DNA from 2 places in the Alteromonas sp. MTD1 genome. Region 2 is predicted to be linked to the other one. Evidence: predicted binding sites of a transcription regulator. Region 2 holds the regulator's gene; the other holds the start of a gene.
The links. Region 2 encodes FNR, which switches genes on or off when oxygen is low (the NO sensors DNR and NnrR bind a similar motif). Its sites were predicted from a motif close to TTGATCTAGATCAA; they were not measured.

Region 1 (16,268 bases), on a different contig from region 2:
GTTTATTAGAGGCAGTTTGAAGCGCGTCCGAACCGTTGGTTTCAATGGTAACCGTATGCCCTAAATGAGAAATAAATAACTGCAATAACTCTGCTGCATCGCTGTCATCTTCAATGACAAGAACGCGTTTTCCATTATTCGGGGTTACTGCCAGACGTTCATTCGCTTCGGCACGCGTAGTCTCTGACGGCAGGGTAGTATGAATTTCCGTATTTTCAGTCGATTTACCGTTCTCAATGTCTTGAGTTAGGCTGCTAGGAAGGTATTTGCCAAGTAATGAGGTAAGCGCAAACCTATCTATTGGCTTGCCGATAACGTCGTTAAACCCTTCTTGAATTAGCGATTCTCTTAATCCCTTCCTACTCGCTGCTGTAACGGCAATAACTGGGGTTTGTTGCCCGTGGCGACGCATGGCATGAAGCGCTTCAATACCATTCATTACTGGCATATGAATGTCCATAAGAACAAGGTTAAACGGTTGATTTTGTTCTTCTGCCCGCAACACTGCTTCAAGAGCTTTAACGCCATTTTCGGCGTAGCTAATTTCTGCTTGTGACTGCCCAACAATATGACCTGTAAGCCTTCTTATTTCCTGTAAATCGTCAACAATTAGCACTTTGCCCGAGACGCTCAAATTAATAAAAGCTGATTGCGCTTGTTGAACTTGTCCAAGCTGCAATTCGGTTTTGGGTTGGTCTGCAACATCGCCTGGATTTATATCGAATGAGAAGGTGCTTCCTTCTCCGAGCTTTGAAGATACGCTAATGTCGCCACCTAGCTTTTGCACCAGCTCTTTACAAATGGCAAGCCCTAACCCCGCGCCGCCGTGATTTGCGCGCATTACATCTTCAATTTGTTCAAACGGCTGGAAGATATTGGCAAGCTTATTGGGTGGCATACCCACACCGGTGTCGCTCACATGAAAACGCAGTTGGGCGGGCTTATGGTCACTACTATTCGCTTCAACAAATTCAATCGAAAGGGTAATACTGCCTTTATCGGTAAACTTCACTGCATTAGAAATAAGGTTTAACAGTACTTGGCGTAGGCGAGTAGGATCGGTATCAATAAACTCTGGAATTGGCGTAGCTGCGACAATATCTAAACTTAGCCCCTTGTCTTTAGCGCTTAAACGCATAAGCGAGTGAATGTCTGTTAAAAAGGCGCAAAGATTCACTGCTTTTATATTTAGGTCTAACTTGTCAGCCATTATACGTGACATATCAAGCAAATCGTTAAGCAAGCTAAGTAGGTGGCGGCCATTTGACTGAATAATGGAAAGCTCTTGCTTAAAGTTACTGTTTCTAACATCGTCAATTAACAGCTCGGTATAGCCAAGAATAGAGGTTAGCGGCGTACGTAATTCATGCCCAAGATGCGCTAGAAACTTGTCTTTTGCTTTATTTTTTTGCTCTATTTTATCTCGCTCTAAGCGTTCGTTTTCAATATCGCGTCGCACCATGGCGTAGCGAATTGTGCGCATAAAGCGAGGTGTTTCTATTTCTGACTTCTGTAAATAGTCCGCTGCGCCAGCACGCATTACCATTTCATCTACGGTAATGTCTGACTGACCCGTTAAAATAACAACGGGCAGATTGAACTGGTTAGCTTTTAAATTTGCCATAACGTCTATGGCATTTTCAGCACCTAGCAAATAATCAAGTAGACATAAATCGAAGCTGTGTTTTTTGAGTTTTGCTATTGCGTCTTCACTGTTTGTCACCCACGTTAAATTAAACGAAGGTGAGTCGCATTGTGTAAGGTAATCCGATGTTAAGAAGTAGTCATCTTCGTCATCTTCAATAAGCAATACATTAATTACATCAGCCATTATTTATTCCAACTATGATTTACTGCAGTCATCTTTTACCGGTTACTCGTGCGGTAACTCAACGAACTCAATCCAATAACGGCCAAGCGCGCGCATAAGTTCAACCAAACCTTCGAAGTTTACTGGTTTGGTGATGTAAGACGCACACCCCAAATCGTATCCGCGAAGCATGTCTTCTTCTTCTTTCGAAGTAGTAAGAATAACAACGGGAATACTGCGTAGTTTAGGGTCTTTTTTAAGTTCCTGTAGCGCTTCTCTGCCGTCTTTTCTTGGCATATTGAGATCGAGCAATATAAGGCTAGGTCTTGGCGCCGACTCCGGATCAGAATATTTGCCCTCGTGACGAAGAAACTCTAAAAGCTCAACGCCATCTTCAACACAGAAAAGGTTATTTAGTACGCGACTCTCTTTAAGCGCGTCGACGGTGAGTAAACGATCGTCTTCGTCATCATCTGCCATCAAAATATTAATCGGATGGGTTTGTTTACGCGTCATGCTATGAATCTCCGTTATTGTTGTAGCCAAAAGGCTCACTATTATTCGGTATAAGAATAGTAAAAGTAGCACCCTCACCAGGCGAACTGTGCGCACTAATTTGTCCGTTATGTCTTTCAATAATTCTGCGAACCACTGCAAGTCCTATGCCCGTACCTTTATACTCACTGCGCCCATGAAGGCGCTGAAACGGGGCAAAAATCTTTTCGGCAAATGACTGCTCAAACCCTATACCGTTGTCTTTTATTGAAATCTTTGACCATGTGTACTCATCAGACTGAGTAATATCTTGAAGTTCGCTTTCATTAGGCACATCAAAAAGCACATCGATATGAGGAGTTACACCGTCGGCCTGAAATTTTAATGCGTTGGATAATAGATTCAAAAACACCTGTTCTAATTGCGATTTATCGCCGCGAATGGTTGGCATGGTATCGGTGTTTATCGTTGCTGATTTCTCATCAATGGCAATCTCAAGGTCATCTAAAACGCTGGCAAGTGCGGAATTTAAATCGACATCGGCAAACTCTTTTCCGCGGGTTGAAACACGTGAAAAGGCTAAAAGGTCAGAAATAAGCATAGACATTCGTTCAGCTGCATTTAGCATTCGACCAAGGAAGTCTTTACCTCGCTCATCGATTACATCACCATAACCTGATTCTAAACGATTGCCGAAGGCTCGAATTTTTCGTAAAGGCTCTTGCAAGTCATGAGAAGCAACAAAAGCGAAGTCTTCAAGTTCTCTATTACTTCGTGCAAGTTCGTCAGAATAAACGCTAAGCTCTTGGGTACGTTCTGCTATTTTAGATTCAAGATCTTCGTTTATTTTTTCTAAGTCTTCCTGATACTTTTCGTGTTCACGAGAGTTGATTTTTAACAACAGAAAAACGGCAATGACAAGGAATAGGGTAGTTGCCGATGAAATAATAAGTGTATTTACAGAATCTCGCCTTAGCTTCATAAGGTTTGCTAAGTGCGTACCCTGCATATCACGTTCAGAGTCATCGACTTTTCTGAAAGTGCTCTCGAACTGCTTATATAAAGATAAACCTTCATCGCTGTTTACAAGGTCAATAGCACCTTGAATATCGTCGGACTTCGTTAACTCAACCGCTTCAATCATTTCATTGATTTTACGTTTAGTAAGCGATAGCAAATTGGTTATACGTTGCTTTTGATTTTCGATGTCAGAAGAATAAGAGCTTACCTCAACCTCTTCCATTAATTCGGTGAGGTTGCCTAACGTTTCTTCGTAATCTGCGAGATAATCTGTGTTGTTAGTTAGCATATAGCCGCGTTGCCCCGACTCAACACGGAGTACCGCTACGTGAAGTCGATTAACGGCATTAATCACTCGATTGGTAGTAAACAATCTTGCTTCCAGTGCTGACAAATCATTCAGCGTGCTCACAACATAGAAAGAATTAGCAGTAATAACGCTGATAACGACGATGACAATAATTATCCAACTGTAAATTGAAGACAGCACTCTATTTATCATGTTGTGACGCCAAGTTGTCTTGATGCATTGCTGCCGTCATTTCAGTCAGTTTTGCACTGCAATCTTTTGCGCTAGTAATTATCTTGTCTAAAGCCTGTAGCGCTTTGTCTGCCGGTACATCGCCATTTAGGGCCATTTTTACCAGCTCTGCCTGCATAGAAATTCTGTTAAGCGGTTTTCTGGCGTCATGCACGAAAACGTTTAGTTGCGCCAGTTCATCATCAGTCATTTCATTCACCTTCCGCACTAATCGTCTTTGCTTAAATCGCCATATGCATGAAGGCGGTTATAAAGTGTTTTCGTACTAATACCCAGCATGTCAGCAGCCATTGTTTTGTTGCCATTCACTTTTTCTAATGTTGCGTAGATAAGCTCTTTCTCGACATCTTCTATGGTGCGACCAGCTTGAAGAGCAGGGGTTGTGCTTTGTTTTTGAGCAAAAGGCGATTCGATGGTTTTTGGTAGTTCTAACGTCGCACCGTTTGGGTCGCTCATAATTGCTGCGCGATGAACAAAATGTCTTAGTTCACGCACGTTGCCCGGCCAGTCATAGGCTTGCAGGTTACTAAGCTGTGCTTCTTCCCATTTAAACGAGGCACCATTATCTTTATTAAACTCTTCTATAAAGGTTTTTGCTAAAAGAGGAATGTCTTCTTTGCGTTCACGAAGTGGCGGTATAGTGATAGGGAATACCGCCAATCTGAAGTAAATGTCTTCACGCAGCACTTTGCTTTGCGCTATTTCTTCCATTGTTCTGTTAGTGGCCGATACCACCCGACAATTTACCGGGATAGTTTTTGTCCCCCCCACGCGTATAACCACTTTGTTTTCAAGAACGCGCAGTAAATTGGGCTGCATATCAATGGGCATCTCAGTAATTTCATCTAGAAATAGCGTGCCATCCTCGGCTTGTTCAAACACACCTTCTTTCTTGCCAACAGCACCGGTAAAGGCGCCTTTTTCATGACCAAATAATTCACTACCAATAAGCTCTTTAGAAAACGCGCCGCAGTTTGTTGCAATGTACGGGCCTTCACTTTCAGAAGCGCGGTGTATCGCAGCAGCAACCACTTCTTTACCTACGCCACTTTCACCAAGAAGCATAACGTTGGCACTGGTTTTACTTACTCTGGAGATCAGTTTATACAGATCTTTCATCGCAGGAGATTCGCCAATGAGTAAATCAAAGTGCTTGGTTATTTTGTCTTCGTCAGTCTTAGGCTTTTTCTTTTTACTTAATACTGCTTCAATTTCTTCGCGCTGAATTGGCTTAACGAGGTAATCGATATTAGGGCCACACAGGCCTTTAATGACCTCTTTAACTGATGGGTGACCAGTAATGAGTGTAACGCGAGGTTGTTTTGGCAACGCATCTAGTTCGTTAAATAAGTGTGCCCCGCTGCCGTCTGGTAGCATGAAGTCAAGAAGAACGTGGTCGAACGTTTCTTTGGTTAACCAATCACGGGCCTCTTCAAGCGTGGCTGCAGTAAGTACTTCGTGACCTAAAAATTCAATAATGGTACAGGCAACGTCGGTAAACTCTGTGTCGTCGTCTACAAGTAAGATAGTAAGCACTGATATCCCTCTCTCTTTTTACGCCAAATCTTCACAGCATGTTGTTTATTGTTGGTGTTACTCATATCGCTGTGAAATAACAATTCAAATCAAATATATATATTAATCATACGCTATAGAAAAGCAGTTGTAGACATCAACGGTGCGTTTGCGTTAACAACGTGCTTTTACATAGGCAGAATACAAAAAAACGCATTGCGTTAATTTAATGAAATGGCGTTAAAATTTTCAAATTTGTTTATTCGCTAGTGTGTAGTAGCAAAAGTTATTCCCTTTATTAAAAAATTAATTGGAATAAACGTATGGCATATTTTTCGCACAACTTGTTGGTATTAATAACGCTTAAACACGTTTTATTAGCACTTTTCTTTTCCAAAAAGTTGATTGTTTAGTAAACGGTTTACACGGCTTTTGCGGAGCGTCTCGCTTCAAAGGATTTGATAATGTTTGTAAGAACCATTGAAAGATCAATGACATTAAGCGAGCTTCTTGAAAAGTGGCGGCCGGGTAGAAAACAAGGCGTGCTCGTTTTTTCAACGCTTTGGAAAAGCATGGAAAAACGTGGTTTTGGACCCATGCTTGCACTACCTGCATTCTGGGCATGCACACCCGTCGGCGCCATTCCAGGAGTACCATCGATTGCCGGTGTGACAATATTACTCATTACTCTGCAAATTTTACTTGGGTGTCGTCATCCGTGGCTACCATCAAAGATAATGGCGCTTGAATGCGATGCAAATCAGATAAATACAGTTGTGGCTAAAATTAAGCCGTACGCACAACGCGTTGATAAGTTACTGGTCCCGCGTTGCTTTTTCATGCGAGAACCCGTATTTCGATCTCTTATTGCGCTTTGCTGTGCAGGCTGTGGTTTAATTATGATACCGCTAGAGCTTATTCCGTTTATGGGGTTAATACCGGCCTTTGCTGTTTTGATAATGGCTGTAGGCATGGCAACTGACGACGGCGCTGTGGCTTTAATTGGCGTTTCGATATCACTTTTGGGCTTTCTTTTGGCGTTTGATCAGATTTCAAAAGCATTGGGATAATTTGGAAAATTCCTACATCGATTGACAGCTTTTCATTAGTAAATCTGATGTAGGTAATTGCATAGATTGATAACGTAACTCACCCATAAAAGCACGAGCTGCTGGGCCTAGCGTGTCACCATCGTCGAAAGACAGATAAAGTAGTGCTTTACGTAACGCAGCATTATTGTCTAATGGAAGAGGAACCAGAGTGCCATCTTCAATGTAGTCTTTTGTAATAGCAATGGGAAGCCACGCAAACCCCAAACCCTGATTAATTATATCTAACGATGTTCTAACATGGCTTACAGTCCACCGCTGTTCTGCGCCAAGCCAGCCAACATCTACCTTACGTTCGGCGGAAGAGTCGCGTACTACAATTTGGCGATGTGATTTTAAATCTTCTAGTGTGAGCGTTCTTCCCAATTGGTGAAGAGGGTGGTCTTTATGTGCTACCGCAACGAACTCGATTTCACATAAGTCTTCGCTGAAGCCTGTGGGAAAAACGAAAGGGGAAATCGCCAAGTCTACTTTACCGTTATTGAGCAGTGCATTAGCACCACTAAGTACTGTTTCTTCAATTTCTATTCGTAGTAAGGGGAATTCGGCTGAGACTTTGGATAATACGTTATATAACAATGCTGACGGGAAAATAATATCTACCGCAATTCTAAGGGTGGTTTCCGTTCCGGTCTGAAGGCTATTTGCTACGGCCTCTAATTTTTCAGCTTCGTTTAAAAGAAACGAAGCTCTGCGATACATAAGTTCACCTTGAGGCGAAAGTTTTACTTTGCGGCCCTCGTTTTCAAAAAGAACAACGCCAATCGCATTTTCGAGCTTTTGAACAGCATGATGCACACTCGATTGGCTTTTATGTACTTCTGTTGCAGCTTGATTAAACCCGCCAGCGTCAACCACTGCTTTGAACATGCGCCATTGCTCTAATGTAGATTTAAGCATTGAAATTTTTCTTAATACGATTTTAAAGTGTTATATCACATGCTGCGCGCAAGTGTCATTGAGCCGTGGCGTCCTTAATGGTTTGAACAGAACAAGTGATAACAGAAACGTTCTCATAACCCATATGCAACAATTGTTCTGCGGCTAGCTTTGCACGCATGCCTGAAGCACAAAACAAATATAGCGGCGTAGCAGCATCTTTAACAAGGGCTTGCACTTTCATTTCAAGCACCCCTCGAGGAATAACAACAGCACCACTTACTGACATGCTGTCAACCTCTTCGTTTTCTCGGACATCTATGACAATGCCATTGTTGCCATCTAATTCTGAGCGCGCTTGCGCAGCAGTAACAGTGCGAAGATTGAAGGCAATGTTGTTTATGCGCGTGGTTAAATCGATGAGCATACTTTCACCAGTATCAAAATCACCAAGAAATAAAGTTAATCTAATGTATATGCGTAACCAAGGGCATGCAAGGCTACAGTAACTTTCTCTCATCGCAAATAATGGCAATTTACAGAATTTAGTTATACTTTAGTATAATAGAGCGATACATTTGTAACGTGAATTTTTTCTTTGAGAGAGGGCTTATGTCCGAAGATGCTGTAACGAAATCAGAAGATAGGGTGCAATACGCGGTAGAAGCGGAGTTATTTCTAAAGCAGTTTGCAAATAAAACACGTCTTATGATTCTGTGTTCATTGCTTGATGAAGAAAAGTCGGTAACTGAACTATTAGATGGGAGTAATGTTTCACAGCCTGTTATGTCGCAACATTTAGCGTTATTACGAGAGGCGAAAATGGTGGCAACTCGCCGTGAAGGGCAGACCATTTATTATCGATTATCCGATGAGCGTGTGCAGCGATTAATTGCGTTAATGAACGAATTTTTCTGCAATTAAAATTAAATAGCCAACGAAGGCAAACTTAGGGTGTGATACCTATTTGTGCCTTCGCTGGGATTTTTTCCTTTCATTAAATAAATTTGCTGACGCAGCATCAGTTATTAAATTTCAGATAGAAGCTTTTCTACATATCCAGTTTCAGACAACCTGTCGGTATCTACTTCAGGTCGCTCCAGCAATGCGCTATCAGTCATTCCCACTTTAACGCTGTGTGCTGCCCAATCGATATCTTGGATGTCGGTAGGTAATAGTGCTAGGTGCTTTCCTCCCGGTAGCCAATTATTGGTATCGACAATAAGCAATTCGATACTCCAAGTGTTGCTGTCGATAACGAAATCGCTGATGTGGCCTACATTTTCGTTCGATGTTCTTACTTCATAGCCGCTAACTTCATCGCAGGCTCGAAGGTGATTTTCTTTTTTCTCTCTGGCGTTATTGTCTTCTTCCGCACGCTGTAACTCAACAAGCTCATTGGGGTGCGCAAATTCGCCCCATGCACCAGGGCCAATCCAGTAATAGCCGTATCCGAAATATTTAAAGAGGTTTTCTTCATACTCTCGCGAAACTGGCTTATGTTCGTCGATAGAGGGGCTATTTTTTAGTGTATCAACGGTCATATTGATATTAACGTGACCATCCTCGCAATCGAGTTGAGTGACAGATATAGGGGAGATAACAACCTTTCGGCTGAGTGGAAGCCACGTATTTGTGTCTGCTACCAAATATCTTACTACATGTGTTTCGTCGTCAAAAAGTATATCTCGTATACCGCCAACTTTATCATCGGTTGCGTGTATAGAGTAATGCATGAGCTTGTTTGCACTAATAAACATAGTCTCGCCTCCTTTGCATGGCTTTGAATGCGCTTGTTTTACAATGCGGTACCAGCCGAAAAATAAATGCACTTAGCTAAGTGTAGACATTCCCTCAACTTTCTTCATTTTGTTCTACCATGTTCTTGATTCAGATCATTCTTTTTAAACAAAAAAGCTCGCAAGTTTGCGAGCTTTAATAATTTTTGCATGGGCTTAAAACGCTGTTTTAGGCCACATCAAATGTTTCTTCAGTGTAGTCATCATCATAATCAGACTGATTACTCGCACTGCTATGAAGCGTGTAAAAATGCTTTTTACCTCGTGCTAAGCGAACGTATTTTGCCCACGCTTTTTCAACATTGTTAACTGCGTCAGCTTGTCCATTAACAAACTCAACAAAATGCTGTTCGTCTTCACTTTCTGGCGCAAGCTCTCCACTCTCTAGTGCAAGTAATGTTTTACCAAACTGGGTTAAAAGGTTGGCTTCAGTAATGCTGAAGTCTCCCGATTTTCTAAATCCATAGGGAAATTTTTGACGGTCAATAAATGGCTTTGGTGATAGTCGAATAGCTAAACTTTTCATGGTGTACCCAACATAATTGTCTTGTTCAGCGAACTTTTAAGGCAATTTATAAGAAATTTAAAACAAAAGATTTTTTTCATATCAATAAAAAATTTTTACGCTTAGTTTTCAAGTGCCTAATTATGTTTAATCACATCTCTATGACGCACTCAGCTTTTATTTTTTGAAGCTTATGTTGTTGTTTTTAATGGCTTTGGATTTTGTGTGAAAAGCTGGATTTAACCTAGTTAGATGAACGTTGTTGTTTTCAGCCGCTCATCAAATTCAATAAACTGAGCGCTTACTAATTCATCAAAAATTCTTGTCGCTACGATGATAAAAATTCGTTTTTCATTTTTTTACTTAGGTCAATAATGAAAAGGTGTTTATAACCAAACAACCAAGAGAAATAGATGAGCAAAGACTATCGTTACCAGCGTGATGAATGGGACTCGGTAGAAGAGGACGAAGGTCACGTTAAAAAGTCCACTGGTAAGCGTCATAACGACGTGAAAACCAAACAAAAGCGTGATATTCAGCGCCGTGAAAAGCAACGAAGGTTGCATCAAGAAGCGTATTAAACCAGCGAGTTGGTGAATTTTTGTTAAAGCGTACCGTTTATCGCGGTGCGCTTCTGTGCTTTTGTGTTTACTTGCCGTATTATCTGTGTCAATTTAGCGTCAACGCAAAACGGTTGTTAAATCAAGCATGGATATACGCTTTCTTACCACCTTTATAGAGGTGGCAAAAACTCGTCATTTTGGTAAAGCCGCAGAGAACCTGTACCTTACCCAGTCGGCCGTTAGTGCCCGCATCAAACTTTTAGAAGAATACTTCCATACCACCTTATTTATAAGGCAACGAAACAGTATTCAGCTTACGCAGTCTGGTGAAAAGCTACTTCCGTATGCAAAACAGCTGTGTGCAACGCTAAATGAGGCGAAACAAGAGCTTCAAATACAATCTTCTGAATATGTTGTTTGTGGCGCTACACAGCTTGCTAGTGAAATGCTTCTGCCCAAAACGCTGAGTCATTTACACAACACATACCCGGATTGGTCGGTCAAAGCAGAGGTCTTAACGCTTGACTCTTTATCAAGACAACTGCATGAGCGCGTGACAGACATTGCGTTTTCAACCGAGCCACTTAAATCGGAAGAAGTTAACAGTGAAGTGTTGCTAGAACGTGAGCTAGCATTGTATCGCGTAGGCGTTCAAAAAGACTCGCTGGATGCCGCCGACTTTGTAGCCATAGATTGGGGCGCAAAAGCGCGTGATGTTCTACTTACGTCTTTCCCTCAATTACGAGACGCAAAACTTCGCACCAACTCGCTTACACTTGCATTAAATAACTTGCAAAGTGAAGGGGGTATTGCGGTGCTGCCTACAGATGTAGAAAAGCAATTATCTGCATCGGTATCCATTACACAGATAGCGGCGCTAGATAACGTCTCGCTCAAAGTGTTCATTCACACCATGAAGCAGGTTAGACGGGTAGGCTTGCCTGAAATCATTGCTAGTGTGTCACAAAATAATTAGACCGCGAAGGTTACAGTAAGCAGCTACACTTACTTAATCAAACTTCAACTCAATACGCATTGTGAGAAATTCCTATGTCGGATTTACATCCACTATTAGAAAAAAATGCTGTTCAACGCATGACGTCAAGCTTGGAAACTATTAAGACAGAACAAAAGCTCTTTATTTTAAAAGATGAGCATGGCTGTGTCATGTTAACAACGGACGAAGAAGATGGTGTTCCTGTATGGCCAGATGCATCGCTCGCTCTGCTTTGGGCTACGGAAGATTGGGAACACTGTGAGGCAATGGAAATTTCTACGAAAGACTTCCTTGCGAAATGGGTGCCCGGCATGGCCCAAGATGAATTAATGGTAATAGTATGCCCTGTACCCGGTGAAGACGGGGAAGTGATAACGCCTGAAGAGTTCGCGGAACAGCTGTAGTGTGATCCGGTTAGCGAATGGCGCCTTAACATAGATATCAAAAAGGCGTAAGGTGCTCGAGTGTTCAGGCAACAGTGATAGTTCAACGATACGTGTACTTCTGCATTAAAAGCACAATATTTATGAGGTAAGTTCAGTTTGTTGCAACCATCTTTGGAAGATTTGTGGTTTGTTCCGCTAGGAGGAACCGGTGAGATAGGGATGAATCTTAATCTCTATGGCCATAATGGAAGCTGGTTAATGGTTGATTGCGGCGTATCTTTCGATGAACCTCTCATGCCGCCTTACAAGCAACAGAAAGCTGACAATTCGCTTACCAAGGGGGTTACCCACCGTGTAGTAGCACCCGATCCCTCTTTTATTGCGAATCAAAAAGAAACCCTTGCTGGAATAGTTATTACTCATGCGCATGAAGATCATGTGGGTGCTATTCCGTATTTGTGGCAGAGGCTGCAAAAGCCAATCTATACAACGCCTTTTACTGCAGAAGTCTTAAGGCGTAAGCTCTCTCGAAGTAAATTGGCTAATAAAATACCTATTATCGAAGTTGATGCCGGCAGCACCAAACAAATTGGCCCGTTCTCTGTTACCTGGCTAGAGATAACACATTCTTTACCAGAACCGTTTGCCCTTAAGATTAGCACTGACGCTGGTACGGTGCTGCATACGGCAGATTGGAAAATAGACGCCAATCCAATAACCGGCAAGCCTTTCAATGCAACGCTATACAAAGCGTTAGCTGAAGAAAATATAATGGCGCTAGTAGGTGATTCTACTAACGCGCCTAAAGCGGGTTTCTCGATTTCTGAAAGAAACTGTTATGACGGCCTACTCAGCACGATAAAGGGCCTCAAAGGCCGTGTTGTCGTCGGATGCTTTGGCAGTAACGTTGCACGATTAATTTCAATAGCACGGGTGGCACAAAAGACTAATCGTTATGTAGGTCTTTATGGTCGCTCACTAGTGAACATGTATGCTATTGCTCGCCAGCAGGGTATATGGCCAGATGATCTTCCCATAGCTGACCCAAGCCATTTAGGATATTTACCGCCACATGAAGTGCTTGCTATTGCAACGGGTAGCCAAGGGGAGCGCAACACGGCACTTTCTCGTTTTGCCAAAGATACGCATCCCCATCTTCAATTAGATAAAGGCGACACCGTACTATTTTCTTCTATTGTCATTCCAGGTAATGAAGTTAGCGTTAAAAAGCTAAGTGACGCCTTAAAAGCGAAAGGCGTTTCTGTTATCCATAGTGAAGACAGCCCACTGCCCATCCATGCAAGCGGCCACCCTTGTGCCGAAGAATTGAAATTAATGTATCACTGGGTCAAGCCGCAAATCGCCATTCCTGTACATGGAGAGCACGAGCATTTGCAGGCTCATGCAGATATTGCCAAAACGTGCGGAGTAAGTAAGCACTATGTAGGTCAGAATGGTGACTTATATCGCATTGCTCCTCAGCCAAGTATTCGTCGCCAGGTAGTGCCCGTAGGTCGTGTGCCAGTACAGCAAGATTAAGTGTTGCTAATCAGTTTACTATCCTGAGTGAATTTTTTGGTAATTATCTATTATTAATCAATGATTTAGGTGTTGTTCTGTTATGTAAATAAGAATGCCTTCTGCATTGCCCATCTTTAAAACAATCTGGTACACTTGTACGCAAAACAACAATAATGAATTAAAGCGACCCTCTTGGTATGAAATGTTTTAGTTTCCTTTCACTGCTCCTTCTTTTTATTAGCGTGCACGCTGACGCTTCGCCAAGGCTAAACAACCCTGTTTTCCAGTCTCTTTCTACTAAGAATGGTTTGCCGCAAGATATTGTTACTGACATTGAAATAGATCCGTCCGGTTTCGTATGGATAGCAACCGAGGGTGGCCTGGTTCGTTGGGATGGTGTTAGAACGCGACGTGTAACCGGCCCTGATAATTCCCTTGTAGACGCGTACATCAATAAGCTGTCGTTACAAGACTGTGATGCACTATGGTTTAGCGTTTATGGGCAAGGTGTTTTTTACCTAGATTTGGCAACGCAAGAAGTTGTGCAACTAGAACCCACAGCATATAAAAATTTCGAAGACTTCACGCAATATGCCCAAGACTTTCATTGGCAAGATGAGGACAATATTGTTATTGCACTCTCCGAGCAAGTGCAGCGCTACAACGTTAAAACCAAAACACTTGAAACTCTCGCCATATTGCCCGATGAAGCGATAAAGAACTTCCAAAGCATTCGCGCTGCTATGGTGGTGGAAAATATTCTTGTAATGGCAACTACTGCAGGTGTTTACACAAAGGTGTTAGACGAGCCGAATACGCGATTAGAAAAACTTGATTACTTAAACGGTATTGAACAAAACCTAGACAACGCTAATGCGAAGTTCCTTTTGCATGATGAAGATGAGCGCGTGTGGATATCTACTGTGCAAGGCGTTTATGTTTCCACTGTGAAAGACTTTGTAGGGCAGGTGAGACACAGCGCCCAAAGTCAGTTTAAGGTAGCTATTGCCGATAGAAATGTATGGACGATGGAACAGTTTAAGAGCGATGCGTTTTGGGTAGGCACGAACAAGGGCTTGTACATGCTTAGCGATACCGCGACCGGCTGGAAGAGTGAGCATATCCTTGAACCTCACAACGGTTTTACTGAAGTTTCAGACAAAAAAATAACGGCAATCGAAAAAGACGAAACTAACAATTTGTGGTTAAGCTCTGTTTACGCGGGCGCGCTGTATTTCGGTGTTAAAAGTGCCGATATCTACGCTATTCAGAACCAGCGAAGCGGCAAAGAACAAACACTTTCAAGTCCGGTTGTGTGGGCTTTTGCAGAAACTGAACCAGGTAAAATGTGGGTGGGCACCTCAAACGGGCTTAATAACTACGACTTCTCCACAGGGGAATCTGAGAAATATCTTTACGCGGAAGGCGAAAATACCTACGTAGGTGAAGGTACCATTGAACGAATCATACCCATGCCTACAGGCGAATTGCTGCTTCAAACCTATGACGGTATAAGGTTGTTTAATACCGTCACTGGCGAAACAAGAAGGCCGCCGGTGACAAGTGGTGCAGAAGACACTATTTTTGATGCTTACAGTGCAGGTACGACGCTTTCAAGTGATGGCATTTTATATTTCATCGGTAACGAAAACTTTTACGCTTACGATATAGCTTCATCTTCGGTAAGTACATTATCGCTAGACCCTCGCATTTTCGATATCAATTTCTCTGTAGGCTTTTTGGGTGAGTCAAAATATCACGGAAACCGCCTATTCTTTGCGACTGAAGGTGGTTTGTGGTTAGTCGATCCAAAAACATTCGAGCATGAGATTGTTTATCGCTTCTCAGAACAACAGCGTGGTCAGGGACGCTCGATATCATCTTGGGTAATAGATGACATCGGAGTGTTGTGGCTTGCTTATGACAGTGTGGGCTTAATTGGTGTAGATGCCGACACGTTTGAGCCGCTTTATAATTTAAACGATACCAACATTCTTCTCTCGAACCTTGTTTATGGATTGCAAAAAGATGAGTTGGGCAATATTTGGTTCAGTTCTCACAAAGGGTTGCACAAGTACGACCCGTCCACAGGTCAGATAAAGAACTTTATCTACGGTAGAGAATTAAGTGTTTCTGAATTTAACCAAGGTGCTTTTATTAAGCTAAATGATGGACGCTTTGCCTATGGCTCTACAAGTGGCGCTGTAGTGTTTTCCGCGTCTCAGTTAGAGAGCTTAGAGTCTTCACGCAGCCTTATCAGTAAGCAAACTGCCATCACTCAAGTCGCGGTAGACAACAGGTTAGTGCCACAGCCCATTAAAAACCTGCATGAAAGCCATTTCGATTTGGATTATGAGGACTATGGTTTAACCATTCATTTTTCGGCACTCGCAATGTCGGGCATTGGCAAAGTGAAATATTATTATAAGCTGCTTGATAACGACCGCATTGTTACCGAAGGGTTAACTGAAGACGCTAAAATTACGTTCGCAAATATTGAACCCGGTGAGTATGTATTTTCAGTATCTCCAACGCCTGGCAGCTTTGATTTTACCGTGTTACCCGCCGAAATTACCTTGTCTATGCCTTATGCTCCTCTTCGCTCGCCGTTGGCCTATAGTATTTACGCTACCTTATTGGTGGCACTGTTTGTGGCGTACTTACTTTCAAGGCAGCGACAAATTTACCAACTTCAAAGTGCACAACAACAGGTAACGCTTTTTAGTGATGCATTCAGGCAAACTCGTGATTGGGTTTTAATTTTCGATGAAGATAAGCGCTTGGTTGCAGCAAATCCCGCGTTTGAACAAATATTTGGGTTTAATAAAAGGGAACCTCTTCCTAAGCAGTTAGCAAAGCTATATACACGCTATCCAAATTTAAACCGACAGCTTTCAGGTAAATTACCTGACATGCAGGGAGGCGATTTCTTCAAAGATGAAGCCGTAATTGATGGTGCTGACGGTAAACGTTACGACGTACTAATAGACATAACCGCTGTAAGCGGTGAAAGTACTGCGCCTGAGCACTACTTAATTGTTATCTCAGATATTACTGAGCAAAAAAATGCCGAGCGAAAATTACTTAAAATAGCCACCTACGATAATTTAACAGGGTTGGTTAATCGC
Region 2 (16,268 bases):
AATCAACGCGAGTCTAGACAAGGAAGCTGTGGCTAAGCGCCTTAATATAACAACAGACTTAACAATCAACGATGGCAGTATTGCGCTTGAGTTTCATTCTGGTATTCCAAAAGAAGGCAATGCGGTAAAGCTTAATTTCTATCATGTTACATTGGAAGAACGCGATGTAAGCGTATTGCTTTCACGCGATGCCAACGGAATTTATCGTGGGTTTGTTGAGCAAAACCTAGATGGAAAGTGGCGCGTTTCTCTAACGCCTTTTGACGAAAACTGGAAAATTCAAAACACGTTGGTGTTACCACAACCTGGTGCTATAAAGTTCAACCCATAATGTCACATAAAGATTGCTACCACTGCGGCCTGCCTGTTGCTAACAGTGACATAGGTCAGTTTCAAACCGTTGTACTAGGCCAACAAAGAGACATGTGCTGTCCCGGTTGCCTAGCCGTGTCTGAGGCTATCGTAAACAACGGGCTTGAAGACTATTACCAATTCAGAACAGAGCCGGCCAAAAAGTCAGATGATGGCATTTTAACCAAACTCGATAAGCTAGCGTTGTTCGACGACCCTGCTCTACAAGAAGAGTTCGTTTTTGATGAGGGCAAACACAAGCAAATTCAGCTGACGCTTGAAGGAATTACTTGTGCAGCATGTGGTTGGCTTATTGAGAAGCAGCTGTCTAAGGTTGGTGGCATCAAACAGGTTGCGGTAAATGTTCAAGAACGTCGAGCGTTAATTACGTGGTCTGAGCTTGAAATAAAGCTCAGTCAAATTCTTTCAACCTTAAAACGCATTGGCTACGAAGGAAGCCCGTTTCAACCTGATGAGCATGAGGCTAGCTATAAACGAGAGCAGAAAACCTTTTTAAAAAAATTAGGTTTGGCTGGCATCATGACCATGCAGGTGATGATGTTAATGACTGGTCTGTACTTTGACTGGTTTGGTGCCATCGAGCTAGAAACTAAGCAATATTTCCATTGGGTAGCGTTAACACTCACCACGCCTGTAGTATTGTATTCTGGAAGCACCTTTTATTTAGGTGCTGTAAAAGCGATAAGCGCTAGAACGGTGAATATGGATGTGCCGGTAACCATAGCGGTATTCGGTACCTATTTGGCAGGCATACGCTCTACCCTTTTAGAGCGCGGTGACGTGTATTTTGAAACTATTTGCATGTTTATATTCCTGTTGCTTCTTAGTCGCTTTTTAGAACACAGAAGTAGACATAGAGCCGCACAAATATCAGCAAATATGATGCAGCATGTGCCGGTATCAGCAAGTAAACTGCTTACCGATGGTACAATTACCGATGTGCTAGCAAAGCGCTTAGTTGTTGGCGATGTAGTGTTAGTAAAGCCGGGCGAGACCATCCCCATTGACGGTCAGGTTTTAGAAGGTCGCGCATCGGTTGACGAGTCTATGCTAACGGGCGAGTTTAATCCTGTATCGAAGTCACAAAACAGCGTTGTATACGGCGGTACTGTTTGCCAAGACGGTAGTTTAACAATATCAGTAACCAAAACACTAAAGCATGCGCTGGTTAATGAAATAGTTCGCCTTCAATCGAGCGCAATGGCCAGTAAACCTAAAGCGGCACAGCTTGCCGATAACTTTTCTCGATATTTTGTCGTCGCCGTACTCGTAATCTCAGCTTGCACCTATGGATACTGGTCCTTGCAAGGCAGTACAGAGGCTTTTTGGATTACGATATCTGTGTTGGTGGCTACATGCCCTTGTGCTTTAGGCCTTGCCACTCCTTCCGCATTGACCTGTGCAATGGCTAAACTTAATCGACAAGGTATTTTACTTAAACGTGCAGACGCGTTAGAGCAGGTAACCAGCATAACGACTATTGCTCTTGATAAAACAGGTACATTAACGAAGGGCAAGTTCACACTGGCTCAAACCTGGTTTGCTGAAGGTGTGGATGCACAAACTATGTTGGCCCTTGCCAAAGCGTTAGAATCTCGTTCAGAACACCCTATAGCAAGTGCCTTTTTAAAGTCCACTTCACCTAAAACTAGTAGTGAAAAGAACGCCAAGCAAGCACCTGATGATCAAGCTGAAGCATTTACAGTTAGCCAATTTGAAGTAACCCCTGGCGGCGGAATTGCTGGGGTGATTAATGAAGCAAAATGTTTAATGGGTACGGCTTTATTTTGCGATGTAGCGCCGCAAAATGTGAACATCGATGCTAATGTGTTTTTAACGGTAAACGGTCAACTGTTGGCTGCTTTTGTAGTGAATGACAGCCTTCGTGAAGATACGCAAGAAACACTTAACGTACTGTCACAATCTCATGAGCTAGTCGTGTTAAGCGGTGACACACAAGACAATGTAAATACACTCACGCATTCGTTACCCATTACTAAATCACTTGGCGGGCTTACGCCTGACAAAAAATACAATGCGGTAGTCGAAATGCAGCGTCAGGGTAAAAAAGTGATGATGATGGGTGACGGTATTAACGACGCTCCTGTACTTGCCAGTGCAGATGTTGCTATAGCTGTTGGCAACGCAACCGATGTAGCAAAAACTGCCGCCGACGTTATTTTGCTGGGCGATCAACTTTTGTCTGTGCCTCAGCTTATTGAAACCGCACACAAAGTGAAACAAAAGATTCGACAAAACATCGGCTGGGCTGTTGGCTACAACGTATTAGTTCTGCCGTTTGCAGTTACTGGGCTTTTATCACCCTGGATGGCCGTTGTGGGTATGTCGTTAAGCAGTATTATTGTTGTAACCAATTCAACGCGGCTTTTAGGCAAATAGAATGAGCATAATTTACGTCCTTATCCCCATTGCTATCATTATCGTTGCGTTGGCAATTGTTATTTTTTTCTGGGCTGTAAAATCTAATCAATTTGAAGATTTAGATCGTCAAGGTTACAGTATTTTGTTTGATGACGACCTTCCACCTGAAGAGAAAAAACTCGCTGAGCAGCGAAAAGCCTTGCAGCGTAAAGAAGAAAAACAAAACATGGGTAGCGCAAACCAAGAAACAGTAAATAAAGAATCGAAGCGCTAAATATGGAAGGTATTAACTATCTATCTGCGTTTCTCATTGGTCTTGCCGGCGGTGTGCACTGCGTTGGAATGTGTGGCGGTATCGTAGCCGCGCTAAGAATGGTTTCCCCAAAAGATGCTAACCCACTTCCCTATACACTTGCCTATAACTTGGGGCGCATATTTAGCTATACCGTTGCAGGTGCGCTTACCGGTGCAATTGGTCACATGGCGTCTGAATTTATTCCTTTGGCAAATTATGTTCTTACGCTGTTAAGCGGTATTATGCTGTTGTTATTAGCGTGCTATCTAGGAAAGTGGTGGACTGTTTTAACCGCACTAGAATCGTTTGGTAAAGGTTTGTTTTCTAAGCTTCAACCTGTTTCTAAAAAGTTTCTTCCTTTTAAATCACCAATGCATGCCATTCCTTACGGTATTATTTGGGGCTGGCTACCTTGTGGCCTTGTTTATTCTACACTTACGTGGTCTTTAGCCGCAGGTAATGCGTTGCAAGGTGCGGCGTTAATGCTGTTTTTTGGGTTGGGTACCTTACCAACATTGTTGGCCGCCAGCGCGGGTAGCCAGCTTCTGCTACGTGGTTCTCAACATACTGTTACCCGACAAGTCATTGCGGTGTTAATGGCTTTATATTCAGTGCTTTTGATTTATCGGGCAATCCTTTAAAGCTTGCGGTATTATTGGCAAATAACCATAACTATTGTGAGGTCTTGTCATGAGCGCAGGAAGCCAGTTTTCAATTCACTGTCAGAACTGTAGTTTTAGCCATTTGTGTTTACCTGTGGCACTGAATAAAACTGAAATTGAATCTTTAGATGACATTATCGAGCGTAAAAAGCCCCTTCACAAAGGTGATATATTAATTAGTACGGGCGATACATTTCGCTCTTTATTTGCTGTGCGCACGGGTTCTTTTAAGTCTTTTCTAACCAATAACGAAGGCGAGGAACAGATCACCGGCTTCCATTTTCCAGGCGATATCATAGGCTTTGATGCGCTGCGAGAGAATAAACACCAAAGCTATACACAAGCGCTGGAAACGGCAATGGTATGTGAACTCCCCTACGAAACTCTTGATGAAATGTCGGTGCAATTCCCGAAACTAAGACATCAAATATTAAGCTTTATGAGTGCTGAAATTAAACAAGATCACGACATGATCATGCTACTTAATAAGCGTACAGCAGAAGAGCGTTTGTTGTATTTTATCTCTCATCTATCACAACGTTTCGAAGAGCGTGGTTTCTCACATCGTGAATTCCATCTAACGATGACACGAAACGAAATTGGAAATTATTTAGGGCTTACCATAGAAACAATTAGTCGTTTACTTAGTCGTTTTCAGAAAGAAGATATTATTAAGGTAGACGGCAGACTTATTACTATCAAGAACTTTGACCGCTTAAACGAGAAACTAGAGGCTTTAAACGGTCCCAGTATTGTGTGCAACGGCTAGGCCTGCACTATATAACTTGTGCACAAGCTCGCTACCCACTAACTTTTGAATTAGCAAAATATTGATCTAGTTCAACTTTCGTTTTCGAGTTTGTCGTTTACACTAAACATATATGGTTCGTTTTAACGGGACATCACATGATTGAGTGTAGACATATTTTAGCGATTGTTGATACTGAACGAGACAGCCAGCCTGCGTTAAGCCGGGCGTTTGAACTAGCCGCAAAGACAGGCGCTTCGGTTACTGCTATGTTAGTGGTGTACGACCTTTCTTACGACATGACCACAATGTTAAGCGGCGATGAGCGTGAGTCAATGCGCGACGCGGTTACCAATGAACAAGCTAAGTGGTTAAAGAACCACTTGAATGCTTTAGGGTTCCAAGAAGCCGATATCGTGGTGGAGTGGAATAATCGCGCGTACGAATCAATTATTTCCTATACGCTAAACGACAAAGTTGACCTTGTTGTAAAAGCCACAAAGCGACATGACGACTTGGTGTCTGTGTTGTTTACGCCAACTGATTGGCATTTAATGCGTAAGTGCCCCTGCCCTGTGTTATTAGTAAAAGACCACGACTGGCCAGAAAACGGCGAGATAATCGCTGCAGTTAACGTGGGTAGTGAAGACAACGAACACGCTGCCTTAAATGATAAAATTACACTTATCGCAAACGATTACGCCACGTTACTCAAAGGCAATGTGAATTTAGTTAATAGCTATCCAACCACTCCGCTTAATGTTGCAATTGAAGTGCCAGAGTTCGACCCTGAGAACTATCACAATGCGGTTAAGGATCACCACAACAAAGAGATGCAGGCACACGCGCTTAAATATGGTGTTCCCGATGAAAAATGTATCGTGAAAGAGGGACTCCCTGAAAAAGTGATACCGCAAGTTGCCAAAGACATTGATGCAGAGCTTGTAATAATTGGTACTGTGGGGCGCGTAGGCATATCTGCGGCATTAATAGGAAACACTGCGGAACACGTTATTGATGAACTCAATTGTGACGTTTTAGCTATAAAGCCAGATGGTTTTGTTTCACCACTAGCAAAATAAAAAAGTAAGTAGCGTTTTACCACGCTATGTCCATAAATTAACGTCAGCAAACATGGTTTCGAAAACACGCTTTATTGTATAATGGCGTTTTTAGAACGAAACAAGCAAGTTAATTATGAGTTTAGGCACAAACAGTGCTAGTGCTAACGATGCGGTATCAAACGCAGCACAAAGCAAGCAAAAGTATAATTTCAACAAACTTCAGAAGCGACTTCGCCGTAACGTGGGTAAAGCCATTGGCGATTTTGGCATGATTGAAAACAACGATAAAGTAATGGTGTGTTTATCTGGCGGTAAAGACAGCTACACCATGCTTGATATTTTACTTTTCCTTAAGAAAATTGCGCCTATTCATTTTGACATCGTAGCGGTAAACCTTGACCAAAAACAGCCAGGTTTTCCAGAGCACATATTGCCAGAATACCTTGATAGCATTGGTGTGGACTACAAAATTGTAGAAGAAGACACGTACTCTATAGTTAAAGACAAAATTCCAGAGGGAAAGACAACGTGCTCTTTGTGTTCAAGGCTGCGCCGAGGCATTTTATATCGAACTGCGAAGGAATTAGGCGCAACTAAAATTGCCCTAGGTCATCACAGAGACGACATGCTAGAAACCTTCTTTTTGAACATGTTCCATGGTGGCAAGCTTAAATCAATGCCGCCTAAACTTGTGAGTGACAATGGCGAGCACATTGTAATTCGTCCCCTTGCCTACTGCAGCGAAAAGGACATCGAGAAGTACTCTCAGGCCGTCGAGTTTCCAATTATTCCATGTAACTTATGTGGAAGTCAGGAAAACTTGCAGCGTCAGAATATAAAAGCGATGCTACAAGATTGGAATCGACGCTTTCCTGGGAGAATTGAGTCAATGTTTAGAGCGCTTCAAAACGTAGCGCCCTCGCACTTAATCGACAGTAATCTTCATGACTTCAAATCAATTACTACTCAGGATGGCCCTGTAGAAGATGGCGACATTGGGTTTGATGAACCGTCTTTTACTGATATCAATAATGCCGAAATGGTTGATACCGATAACTCCATTGAAGTCGTCAACATCATGGAAACCAAATAGATGAAAATAGGACTTGCGTTAGGCGCAGGCGCAGCGCGCGGTTGGACCCACATAGGTATAATTGAAGCACTCGAAAAACTTGGCGTACGCATCGACGTTGTAGCCGGTTGTTCAATTGGTGCGTACGTAGGTGCTGCTTACGCAAGTGGTAGGCTTGAAGAGTTAAAAGAATGGGCGTGTTCACTAAGCGATTGGCAGGTACTTGCACTCATGGGTGTAGGCCTGCGTCGTGGTGGTATTGCTAGCGGCCAGAAAGTGTTTGATAAGCTTGCAGCAGATTTTTGTGTAGAGACTTATGAAGCAATGCAAAAGCCGTTTGCGTCTGTTGCTACAGACCTATACACCGGCCGAGAAGTTGTTTTCAACTCCGGCCCCATAGGCGACACTATTCAGGCATCCTGTGCTATTCCGGCGTTATTTAGCCCTGTAGCACATGGTGATAGATGGCTTGTGGACGGTGCAGTAGTTAACCCTGTACCTGTAAATTTATGTCGACAATTAGGCGCAGACTTTGTTATTGCCGTTAACTTAAACGCTGATTTTAGGCCCATGCGCTTAGAAAAACTACGCAACGATCATGAAGAAAATCAACGAAAAACGGAAGACTTCTTTACTAAAAGTCAAAACGTACTACGTCAATGGTTTTCCCCCGATTCGAAAGACGATAAGAATGAAGTCGATGACGATCAAAAACTTATCGAAAACGAAGTGGAAGGTGTAGAAAAAACAGAGGGCTCTGTGGCGTCTGATGTAATTGAAAAAATTGAAGAAGAAGTAAAAGAAGTGCCAGCAAAAGCCAGTAAGCGCAATCCACCTGGGATCATGAGCGTTATGAGTTCTTCGTTAGAAATATTGCAGGCACGAGTTACTCGCTCACGTTTGGCCGGTGACCCACCTGATATCCTTATCGAGCCCCAGCTTACTGATGTTGGAATAATGGAGTTTCATAGGGCTCAGGAGCTCTGCGCAAAAGGTGAAGAAACTATTTCACGATTGGCAGAGCAAATACGCTATCAGTTATCAACTTGATGCCATAGCCGTAATGCGAAGCGGCGCACGGGGTAATGTTAAACCCTTCGCTTCGCTTATCCACTGCTGCTCTAGCTGAAGTACACCATTATTTATTTGTACGCCCTGTGGCGTAATGAAATCTAAGTTTTTGTCGTCGAATTGAATCATTAGGCCTTTAACAGACGGCATAAGGAACGACAGGAAGCTACCCATTTCATTAAAGAACGCTGCGTATTGTTCATACAGAAAAGTTAGCTCTTCCTGTGAATAGTATTGCTTTAGATACTCGGCCTTCGTTTCAAGCTGGACTGACATATCACATACATTCGCCGCTTCTTTCAAATCTATTCGAACAAGTGCATTGGCTAGCTTAAGGGCTTTTTCAGTGGGCACGGTAAAACGCCCTTCATTGCTTACCTCTAGAGGTAACGTTTGTTTATCAGTCACTATTTCAGCGTTGTTTATACCACATAGACGCCCTTCTCCAACCCTTACAAAACCAAATGCAAATTGAAGCGCTTGTGTATCCTCGTTATCTAACTTTTTAACATGGCTATAGAAACGGCTGTACTCTACGTCGATAGTTTCAGCATGTGCGGTTAAGCTGGTTAGGCCAGTCAGCGATGACACTAGTAATAAAGCTGCACGTATCATTCGGTTAAAAACTCCTCGTTAAATCGAATCATGGTTTGAAGCTCTTCCACATAAGCGGCTCCTCGCTCTGAATAATTCATTAGCCCTTCAGCAAGCGCAACGCCCGTAATAGGTATTTGATTAGCGCGTAATCTGCCGCGAATTTCCCGTAAGTCTTCATAAGCATCGTGTCGGTTTATATTTCGCATATAGGTATACGTTGCGCGTGAAACATTTTCAAACTTCGCCACCTCGTGAGATGCACCATCGCTACGTCTACTCGGTACAAACCCACAACCTTTAGAAAAACACCATAGGCCAAAGAAGTTGTATCCTTTACGTGCGAACCGGCTAGTGCCCCATGCAGACTCATTTGCAGCCTGCACTAATACAAGTTCAACAGGAAGAATATCGACTTTCAGCATAAGTGCTTCTAACTTTTTTTGAAGCGGCTGCTTTGCTTTAACTCTATACTCGTTTTCCAACCACGTTAAGCGCTCGATATCGTCGTCGGTCAGTGACTCGTTTACCAGGACTTTTCGGTAAAGTGTTTGAATATAATGGCGGAGAGTGAGCAAATAGGCGTTTTGTTTTTCAACCTCTGGACGAAGATAATTGAAAAACGCTGCCTTCTTTTCTTTTACATTAGTGTAAACCGAAAAGTCAGGCACAGGTTTATGGGCCTCAACTGTTTTCGGTACCTCTAAAATATCGAGCTCTTGGTCGGTAAAAATAATGGCATTAATTACGATAACCGCTAAAACACCTAGCGTGATTAAAACGATTTTTGACGTTTCTCTTTTATGCATCAAATCGAGACTCATTGACATCATTAATTGGTGCTTCCTTGCCTCCCTCTTGCTCGCCAATAAGTTCTTGATATAGCAAACCCATAACACTGAAATAAAAAGGCAATACCCAGATCAATGAAAAACCAAGTGTAAGCGGCGCGGTAAGAAAAAGCAGGAACAGTACGCCGTAAACTGCTGCAATTTGCGTCCAGTAAGCATTAAAAACTCGGCAAGATAGAATAATAGCGCTTATTGGTGTGAGCTTTCTATCTGCTACCAGCATTAATGAAAATGACGATGCAAGATAAAAATACAGCCCTGGAATGATAAGTAACACCAGCCCTAACTGAACAAGGATACTGTTTACTAACTGCGTAAGGGCGAGTAAGAAAAGCAACGGAAAAAAGCTGAAAACAGTGAATACCGATGTTTTCTGCGCTCTCGCGTTCATTACCCCCATCATGTAGAGACCCGTTACAAGTGGAGATACAATACATATCGCGATGATTTCAATAATCGATTGATGCTGAAACACATACGTGCCGTCATTATTCACCGTAATATAAGGCTGTGCCAATAGCCCTATGACGACAAAGGTTAAAAACAATACGACGCTGCCTTGAAGTAATGCACTGTAATTTAGTTTCGTTAAGGATGCGGCGTTAGACAGTATTTGCTTAACATTAAAATTGTATTGTCTGTTAAGTGTTTGCTGCAGTTTATCTTTTTGTACGTCGTTCACTCGCTACTCTTTATGTTACTTTCCGCTAAATCGGCACAATTATAACAATTAACGTCATCGAATGCTTGCATGGCGGTAACTAGCAATCTAACCAATAATTAATTTAGACGCCAAGCCAACAAGAAGAACGCCCATTGCACGGTCAAGCCAATACCCCTTTCTACCCAACAACTCCGCAACTCTACTGGTGCTTAGCAAATACGAAAGAAAGCAAAACCATAATCCTGTTGCGAGCGCAAGGTAGATTCCATAGCCCAGTTTAACAGTAAACGGTGTATCGACGCTGATTATGGCGGTAAACAGTGTAAGAAAAAACAGTGTTGCTTTTGGGTTTAATCCGTTAGTAAGAAACCCCATCCACAATGCTTTTGTAGGTGAAATTTCCGGTAAAGCTTTAGCATCTACATCCACATCAGAACGCTTAGGAGGCCCGCTTCGAAGTGCACCAAAAGCTAGGTAAAGAAGATACGCGGCAGCGCAGTAACTAAAGGTTTGGAATAGCCATGGCGTAGTAGCAATTACAACGCTTAAACCAACAAGTGAATAGATAACGTGCAACAGTATTGCCGCTCCAATGCCTACACTGGTATACATGGCAATTTTTCGCCCATAAGACACACTATTTCGCACAACTATTGCAAAGTCGGGGCCCGGACTTGCTACAGCAACTAAGTGCACTATTGCGATAGTTAGAAATTCATTTAAATACGGCATATCAACCCTTTATAAACCAGCGGTGCTGTTTATTATTTTCTCTACAAGCGCTGGCACTTCAGCACTAGCTAACCCTGTTATAGATTCATCAAAAAGTGCATTGGTTGCACTTGGCGCTAAGTTCACTTCTATCGTGTATGCGCCAGCGTCTTGTGCTACCTGCACGAATCCAGCAGCCGGATATACGTTTCCAGACGTACCTATGGCAATAAAAATATCTGCGTTAGATAAAGCATCATATATATCATCCATGTAAAGCGGCATCTCACCAAACCAAACAATATCAGGGCGCAGCGTTTTACCACCACAGCATGGGCAAGGTGTGTTCTCATCAAATGAATCACACCAAATAAAGGTCTTTTCTGACCGTGAACAACGTGCAGAAAGCAGTTCACCATGCATATGCAGTACTCTGTTACTCCCGCCCTGCTCGTGCAGGTTATCAACATTTTGCGTAACGAGTAATAAGTTGTCTTGAAATGCTTGCTCTAGCTTTGCGAGTGCCTTGTGGGCCTCATTTGCTTTTACAGAAGCAGACTGAAGCTGTTCCCTTCTTGCATTGTAAAAACGGTAAACTAACGCAGGATTTTCAACGAACGCCTCTGGAGTGGCCACCTCTTCGACTCTGTGGTTTTCCCACAGGCCATCGTTGTCACGAAATGTCTTAATGCCAGATTCCGCTGAAATTCCTGCACCTGTAAGAACAACTATTTTAGGAAGTGTGTTGCGCAGTTGGTTTTTAAACGGGTTAATAAACGTAGCATTATCACTCATTTGCGCTTCTCGTTGACATACTTTCTTTGCGCAATAGTGTAACGCTATCAAGCGCTTCCACCTACCTTTTTAGCTGATGTTTTTACTCTGTAACTGCTACTGCGAAACTAATACTGGGTGGTTACAACGGGATATTGCAAGTCTGCTCCCCATTCTGACCATGAACCATCATAAACGGAAATCTGAGTAGCGCCGCACATTACAGCCGCAATACCTACGATACATGCTGTAACACCAGACCCGCAGGTGCAAATAATAGGTTTTGTTAAGTCGATACTGTGCTGCTTAAAAGTATCATAGAGTTTATCGACTTCTTTCAAATGGCCGTTATTAAGCAACTCCATAAAAGGCAGGTTGAGTGCACCAGGCATATGCCCGGAACGCACACCTTGGCGCGGCTCACTTACTTCACCATTAAATCGCGGGCGACTTCTTGCATCTACAAGCTGGGTATCTGTTTTAAGTACGTTTGAAACAGTTTGTGCGTTTACAAACCAGCCTGTTCGAGCATACCCATGATAAGTAAGCTTTCCATACTGTTGTTGTTCTGCTGTGGGAAGCCCAGCAGCCTCCCACGCCTTTTGCCCGCCATCAAGAATATAAATTTCCTGATGTCCGATAGCTTTAAGCATCCACCATACACGTGGTGCACTGAACATTCCCCTTGTATCGTAAACAACAACTGGAGTGTTTTCAGTTATGCCTTGCTTGCCTAAATACAGTGATAATGTTTCAACATCGGGCATGCTGTGAGGATAACCCGTTGCATGGTCGCTGCCTTCACCGTCTAAATCAAAATCGACAGATGCAGGCAGTACCATGGCATTCCTTGCATCTGGTGTGTTTGTTATAGGGTCATCCATTACCGCACGGAGTAATGTTACGGGGCGTTCCTGCATCATTCGTGCTACATCACTTACTTTGATCAACGGAGACGTCATTACTCACTCGCAATTTTATTGTTAACGTAATCAAAATAGTGGATGTAAATCAGGTGTTTCGCAAATAAAAGTGCGTTTAAATGCATATACCGCTGAAAAATAACTCAACTAACAGTCATTTTTTACTTGTGAGGCAGCAAAATCTAATTTGTCTCTTAAGTGCGGTTTACCTTTTAAATACTCACGTCGAAATATGCTGAAATATTGAGCTAAAGCCTGCGCACCGTCAGTCTCGCCAGCCATATCTAACACGCTTATCCCCACTTCGGCTGTGCAATGTTGAAAAGCATGGGTTGATTCACGCAGCAGGTAATCCGAAGACACTTCCGGACTTACTCCAAGTACAGGTAAGCGCTGAAGATAAGGACTTTTTACGAACATTTTTTTAGCTTCTCGCCATGTCCCATCCAGAAAAATAAACAAAGGCTTCTTGTTTGTCTTTCTTTCAACGTTGTTTATGCAGCGTTCAGGCTGTGCATATTCATGAGGGAATACGACAATAGGCTCATAATTGCTGTTGTTTAAAAGAGATAATACTTGTGGATGTGGTTGTGTCCGCTGCCATAAAAACGCGTAGTTCTCAGACACCACATCAGCAATAAGGCGGCCTGTATTAGTTGGCTTATAGTATTCGCCTTTGTACATCAAAAAAAGTACAGCAACATCGGTACTCGGCGTTGGTACATAACTGCAAATACAGTTGCTTAACGGTAGCAGACACGTTTCACAACGCTTTACTTTACTTCCCCTTGCATGAAAGGGTCTTTCTGCTTTATTTAACTCTTCCAAGCGAAGAGACATGACTGAATTCAAGGGCGTAAACTTTTGCTTCATTTAAAATGCGAAAAGTATCACAGTTTGAAGCTTAGCCCTAACTTTATAGGGTAACAGCCTGTGCTAATCCGAGTTTCAAGTAATAGCGTATAACCATTACCTTAAATAAGGAGTTGCCTGCCATGTATTGTGCCGATTGCGAATCTGTTGACGATTATTTTTTTGATACCACCTACTTTTGGATCTTTGTTCCTACAGTAGAAACATTTGGTAAAGTAGCTGGCCTTTGCGGCTCAATGCAACTCAACGCGCAGCAGGAATCGTCGCACTGCATATCTTGTTCAGTAAGTAGTTCGCAAATACAACATTTTTTAACATCATTAAATGGCGCTCTTGAGAGTAAAGAATTAGAAAACACCAAGGTAACAACTACCGAGACTAGCACGTCTCCTACCATAGATGAAATGGGGCGCATGACAACACTAGCAATATTGTTTAATCGATTTCAGGCGAAATGGTTAGTTGAAAGTGTTGAAGAAGAGCGCTATGAAAGCTGGTTTCAACCAATTGTGCGTGTAGAAGATAAATCAATTTTTGCTCACGAAGGGCTATTTAGAGTGCGCGACGACCACGGGTCTATAGTGCCTCCAGCGCTGGCGTTTAAACTAGCCGAGAAATCCGATTTATTGTTTTCTCTCGACCTTGTAGCTAGGCGCTCGGCGGTAGAATGTGCCGCTAAGGCAAAACTAGGCGGCAAACTGTTCATTAATTTTAATCCTTCAAGCATTTACGACCCTTCCTACTGTTTACGCGCTACAGCATCAAGCATTAACGAGATTGGTATAAAACCAGAAGACGTTGTGTTTGAAGTTACTGAAACGCACCGTGCAACAGACATAAACCACCTTAAGGGTATTCTCGCTTTCTACAGAAATGCGGGCTTTCAAGTAGCATTAGACGATATTGGTTCGGGTTGGTCAGGCTTAAACTTATTACAAACGTTGCGCCCTGATTACGTAAAAATTGATATGGAGTTAGTACGAAATGTACATATCGATGAATACAAACAAAATATTGTCACTAACTTAGTGCGTATCGCGAAGGCGAACGACATTGAAGTGATAGCCGAGGGCATAGAAGTTGAAGAAGAAGCACAGTGGTTAACAAACGCGAGGGCCGACTATCTACAAGGCTATCTATATGGCAAACCTAAAGCCTATGAAGCAGAATTATCTGGTGATGATCAACAAAAAATTGATGAGTCTTTGAAGCCGTTAGATAACGCTGCGAACGTTTGACGTAAACTTTCTGAGTAATCGCGTTAACCAGTACCAGTAATGATATTATCAAATAACAGGGAAAGTCATTTTCGATACGGAAAAACACTACATCTTTGTGTTCTGGAAAAAGTAAATGGTGCCCGGGGCCGGACTTGAACCGGCACGCTGTTACCAGCGAGGGATTTTAAATCCCTTGTGTCTACCAATTTCACCACCCGGGCATCGGGTTGCTTTTCAGCAAAGGTGTCAGGTGTAGAACCTGATGCTGCGTTGCAGCTTTATGGAGGCGGAACCCGGAGTCGAACCGAGATAGACGGATTTGCAATCCGCTGCATAGCCATTCTGCCATTCCGCCAGTGTGCGACTGGCGCGTGATTAAGCATCCTCTAAAGATTGGAGCGGGAAACGAGATTCGAACTCGCGACCCCGACCTTGGCAAGGTCGTGCTCTACCAACTGAGCTATTCCCGCATGCCTTAATCTTACATTTCGTTTCGGTGATGTCCTCTCGAAATGTGTGGTGCATTCTACCTACCCAATCAAAACTGTCAATACGAAAAAACGTTTAAATTGAGATAAATGCGGCTTTTCATGATCGTTTGCTAATTTTTTATTCACATTGATTAATGCGCGATCAATTAGTTGACGATACCCCGCCTTTTAAATGAGGCCATGCTGCTTTTGAATAAACAATCATTGACCAAATTGACAGCACCGCAGCGATATAAAGTAAAATATATCCAAGCGTTACCCAATAAATTGGAAAGCCCATAAAGGTTTCTAAACCCGACAACAACCCAATTAAGGCCAACATTTGAGCAGTTGTTTTTGCTTTACCGATAAATGAAACCTGAACGGCGTCTCTTACACCGTTTGAACCCATCCACTCTCGTAAAGCAGACACATAAATTTCACGAACAAGCAGCGCTATTGAAGGAAGCGTTATCCAAAGCGTTGCATAACTATGCGTAATCATTAAAAGCGCTGCACCAACGATAAGCTTGTCGGCTACTGGATCTAAAAATGCACCAAAGGGAGTTGATTGTTGAAGCTTTCTTGCTAAATAACCATCAAACCAATCTGTGATTGCTGCAAGCCAGAAAATAAAAGCACCCGCCTCGTGCGCCCACTTCCAATCTAGAAAATAAACAACTACAAAAACGGGAATAAGGATTACTCTGAATAAAGTAATACAATTTGGAACAGTCCACATAAAAAATACGTCTCAATATCTTGCCGCTTTGGGCGTTTAGCGCTGCTATACAGCTATTATTCTGGTAACACATTACCTTAAAACACAACGTAATGCTTGTAACAGCCAATATTTAGTTGTGAAGATGGTCGTAAATTGTTTCCGCTAAGTCTTGGCTAATGCCAGGTACGCTGGCAATTTCATCTTTGCTTGCCTTCTTAAGACCTTGTAGACCGCCCATGAATTTAAGAAGCTGCTGACGACGCTTAGCGCCAATACCCGGAATACTTTCAAGGCTTGATGTGGTTTTCACTTTCTGGCGTCTATTTCTGTGCCCAGTAATAGCAAAACGGTGTGACTCATCGCGAATGTGTTGCACTAGATGAAGACCAGGTGCATGGCTGTCCATCGACACCACGTCGTGGTTTCCAGCCAGAATCAGTGTTTCTAATCCCGCTTTTCTTGTTACCCCTTTTGCTACGCCAAGCAACATCGGCTTTTTATCGTGTGGCCAATCTTCAAAAAATGCTTCAGCCTGAGCAAGCTGCCCTTTACCGCCATCTATAATTAACAGGTCAGGAATTTTTTGTACTTCTTTAACGCTTTTGTATCTACGCTTCAATGCTTGCGCCATTGCAGCGTAGTCGTCACCAGGGGTTATTCCCTCAATATTGTAACGGCGATAATCGCTTTTAAGTGGCCCTTCTCTATTAAATACTACGCAAGATGCCACCGTTTGCTGACCCGACGTATGACTAATGTCGAAACATTCCATGCGTTGAAGTGGCTTATCGACTTCCA

Region 1: a site for FNR is predicted at 9,255-9,268, ahead of ACGHAV_RS13140 (PRC-barrel domain-containing protein). Genes of this name have one in related genera too.

What each region holds. Positions count from the first base shown of each region.
Region 1 covers NZ_BTGG01000009.1:58,355-74,622, reverse strand. Annotated here, with positions in the region: gene ACGHAV_RS13185 (response regulator) at 1-1,831, opposite strand, end outside; gene ACGHAV_RS13180 (response regulator) at 1,874-2,326, opposite strand; gene ACGHAV_RS13175 (ATP-binding protein) at 2,328-3,827, opposite strand; gene ACGHAV_RS13170 (hypothetical protein) at 3,817-4,056, opposite strand; gene ACGHAV_RS13165 (sigma-54-dependent transcriptional regulator) at 4,074-5,402, opposite strand; gene ACGHAV_RS13160 (exopolysaccharide biosynthesis protein) at 5,846-6,451, shown strand; gene ACGHAV_RS13155 (LysR family transcriptional regulator) at 6,464-7,390, opposite strand; gene ACGHAV_RS13150 (rhodanese-like domain-containing protein) at 7,446-7,796, opposite strand; gene ACGHAV_RS13145 (ArsR/SmtB family transcription factor) at 7,982-8,293, shown strand; gene ACGHAV_RS13140 (PRC-barrel domain-containing protein) at 8,398-9,129, opposite strand; gene maoP (DUF413 domain-containing protein) at 9,338-9,694, opposite strand; gene ACGHAV_RS13130 (hypothetical protein) at 10,087-10,254, shown strand; gene ACGHAV_RS13125 (LysR family transcriptional regulator) at 10,382-11,212, shown strand; gene ACGHAV_RS13120 (DUF2750 domain-containing protein) at 11,287-11,637, shown strand; gene ACGHAV_RS13115 (ribonuclease J) at 11,776-13,158, shown strand; gene ACGHAV_RS13110 (EAL domain-containing protein) at 13,338-16,268, shown strand, end outside.
Region 2 covers NZ_BTGG01000001.1:349,196-365,463, reverse strand. Annotated here, with positions in the region: gene ACGHAV_RS01620 (FixH family protein) at 1-331, shown strand, start outside; gene ACGHAV_RS01615 (heavy metal translocating P-type ATPase) at 331-2,772, shown strand; gene ccoS (cbb3-type cytochrome oxidase assembly protein CcoS) at 2,774-3,028, shown strand; gene ACGHAV_RS01605 (sulfite exporter TauE/SafE family protein) at 3,031-3,690, shown strand; gene fnr (fumarate/nitrate reduction transcriptional regulator Fnr) at 3,740-4,480, shown strand; gene uspE (universal stress protein UspE) at 4,618-5,541, shown strand; gene ttcA (tRNA 2-thiocytidine(32) synthetase TtcA) at 5,657-6,616, shown strand; gene ACGHAV_RS01585 (patatin-like phospholipase family protein) at 6,617-7,645, shown strand; gene ACGHAV_RS01580 (DUF2987 domain-containing protein) at 7,637-8,281, opposite strand; gene ACGHAV_RS01575 (glucosaminidase domain-containing protein) at 8,278-9,069, opposite strand; gene ACGHAV_RS01570 (stress protein) at 9,062-9,793, opposite strand; gene ACGHAV_RS01565 (LysE family translocator) at 9,881-10,507, opposite strand; gene cobB (Sir2 family NAD+-dependent deacetylase) at 10,517-11,281, opposite strand; gene ACGHAV_RS01555 (sulfurtransferase) at 11,389-12,222, opposite strand; gene ACGHAV_RS01550 (tRNA-uridine aminocarboxypropyltransferase) at 12,331-13,023, opposite strand; gene ACGHAV_RS01545 (EAL domain-containing protein) at 13,179-14,294, shown strand; tRNA gene ACGHAV_RS01540 (tRNA-Leu) at 14,411-14,497, opposite strand; tRNA gene ACGHAV_RS01535 (tRNA-Cys) at 14,558-14,631, opposite strand; tRNA gene ACGHAV_RS01530 (tRNA-Gly) at 14,671-14,746, opposite strand; gene pgsA (CDP-diacylglycerol--glycerol-3-phosphate 3-phosphatidyltransferase) at 14,910-15,488, opposite strand; gene uvrC (excinuclease ABC subunit UvrC) at 15,601-16,268, opposite strand, start outside.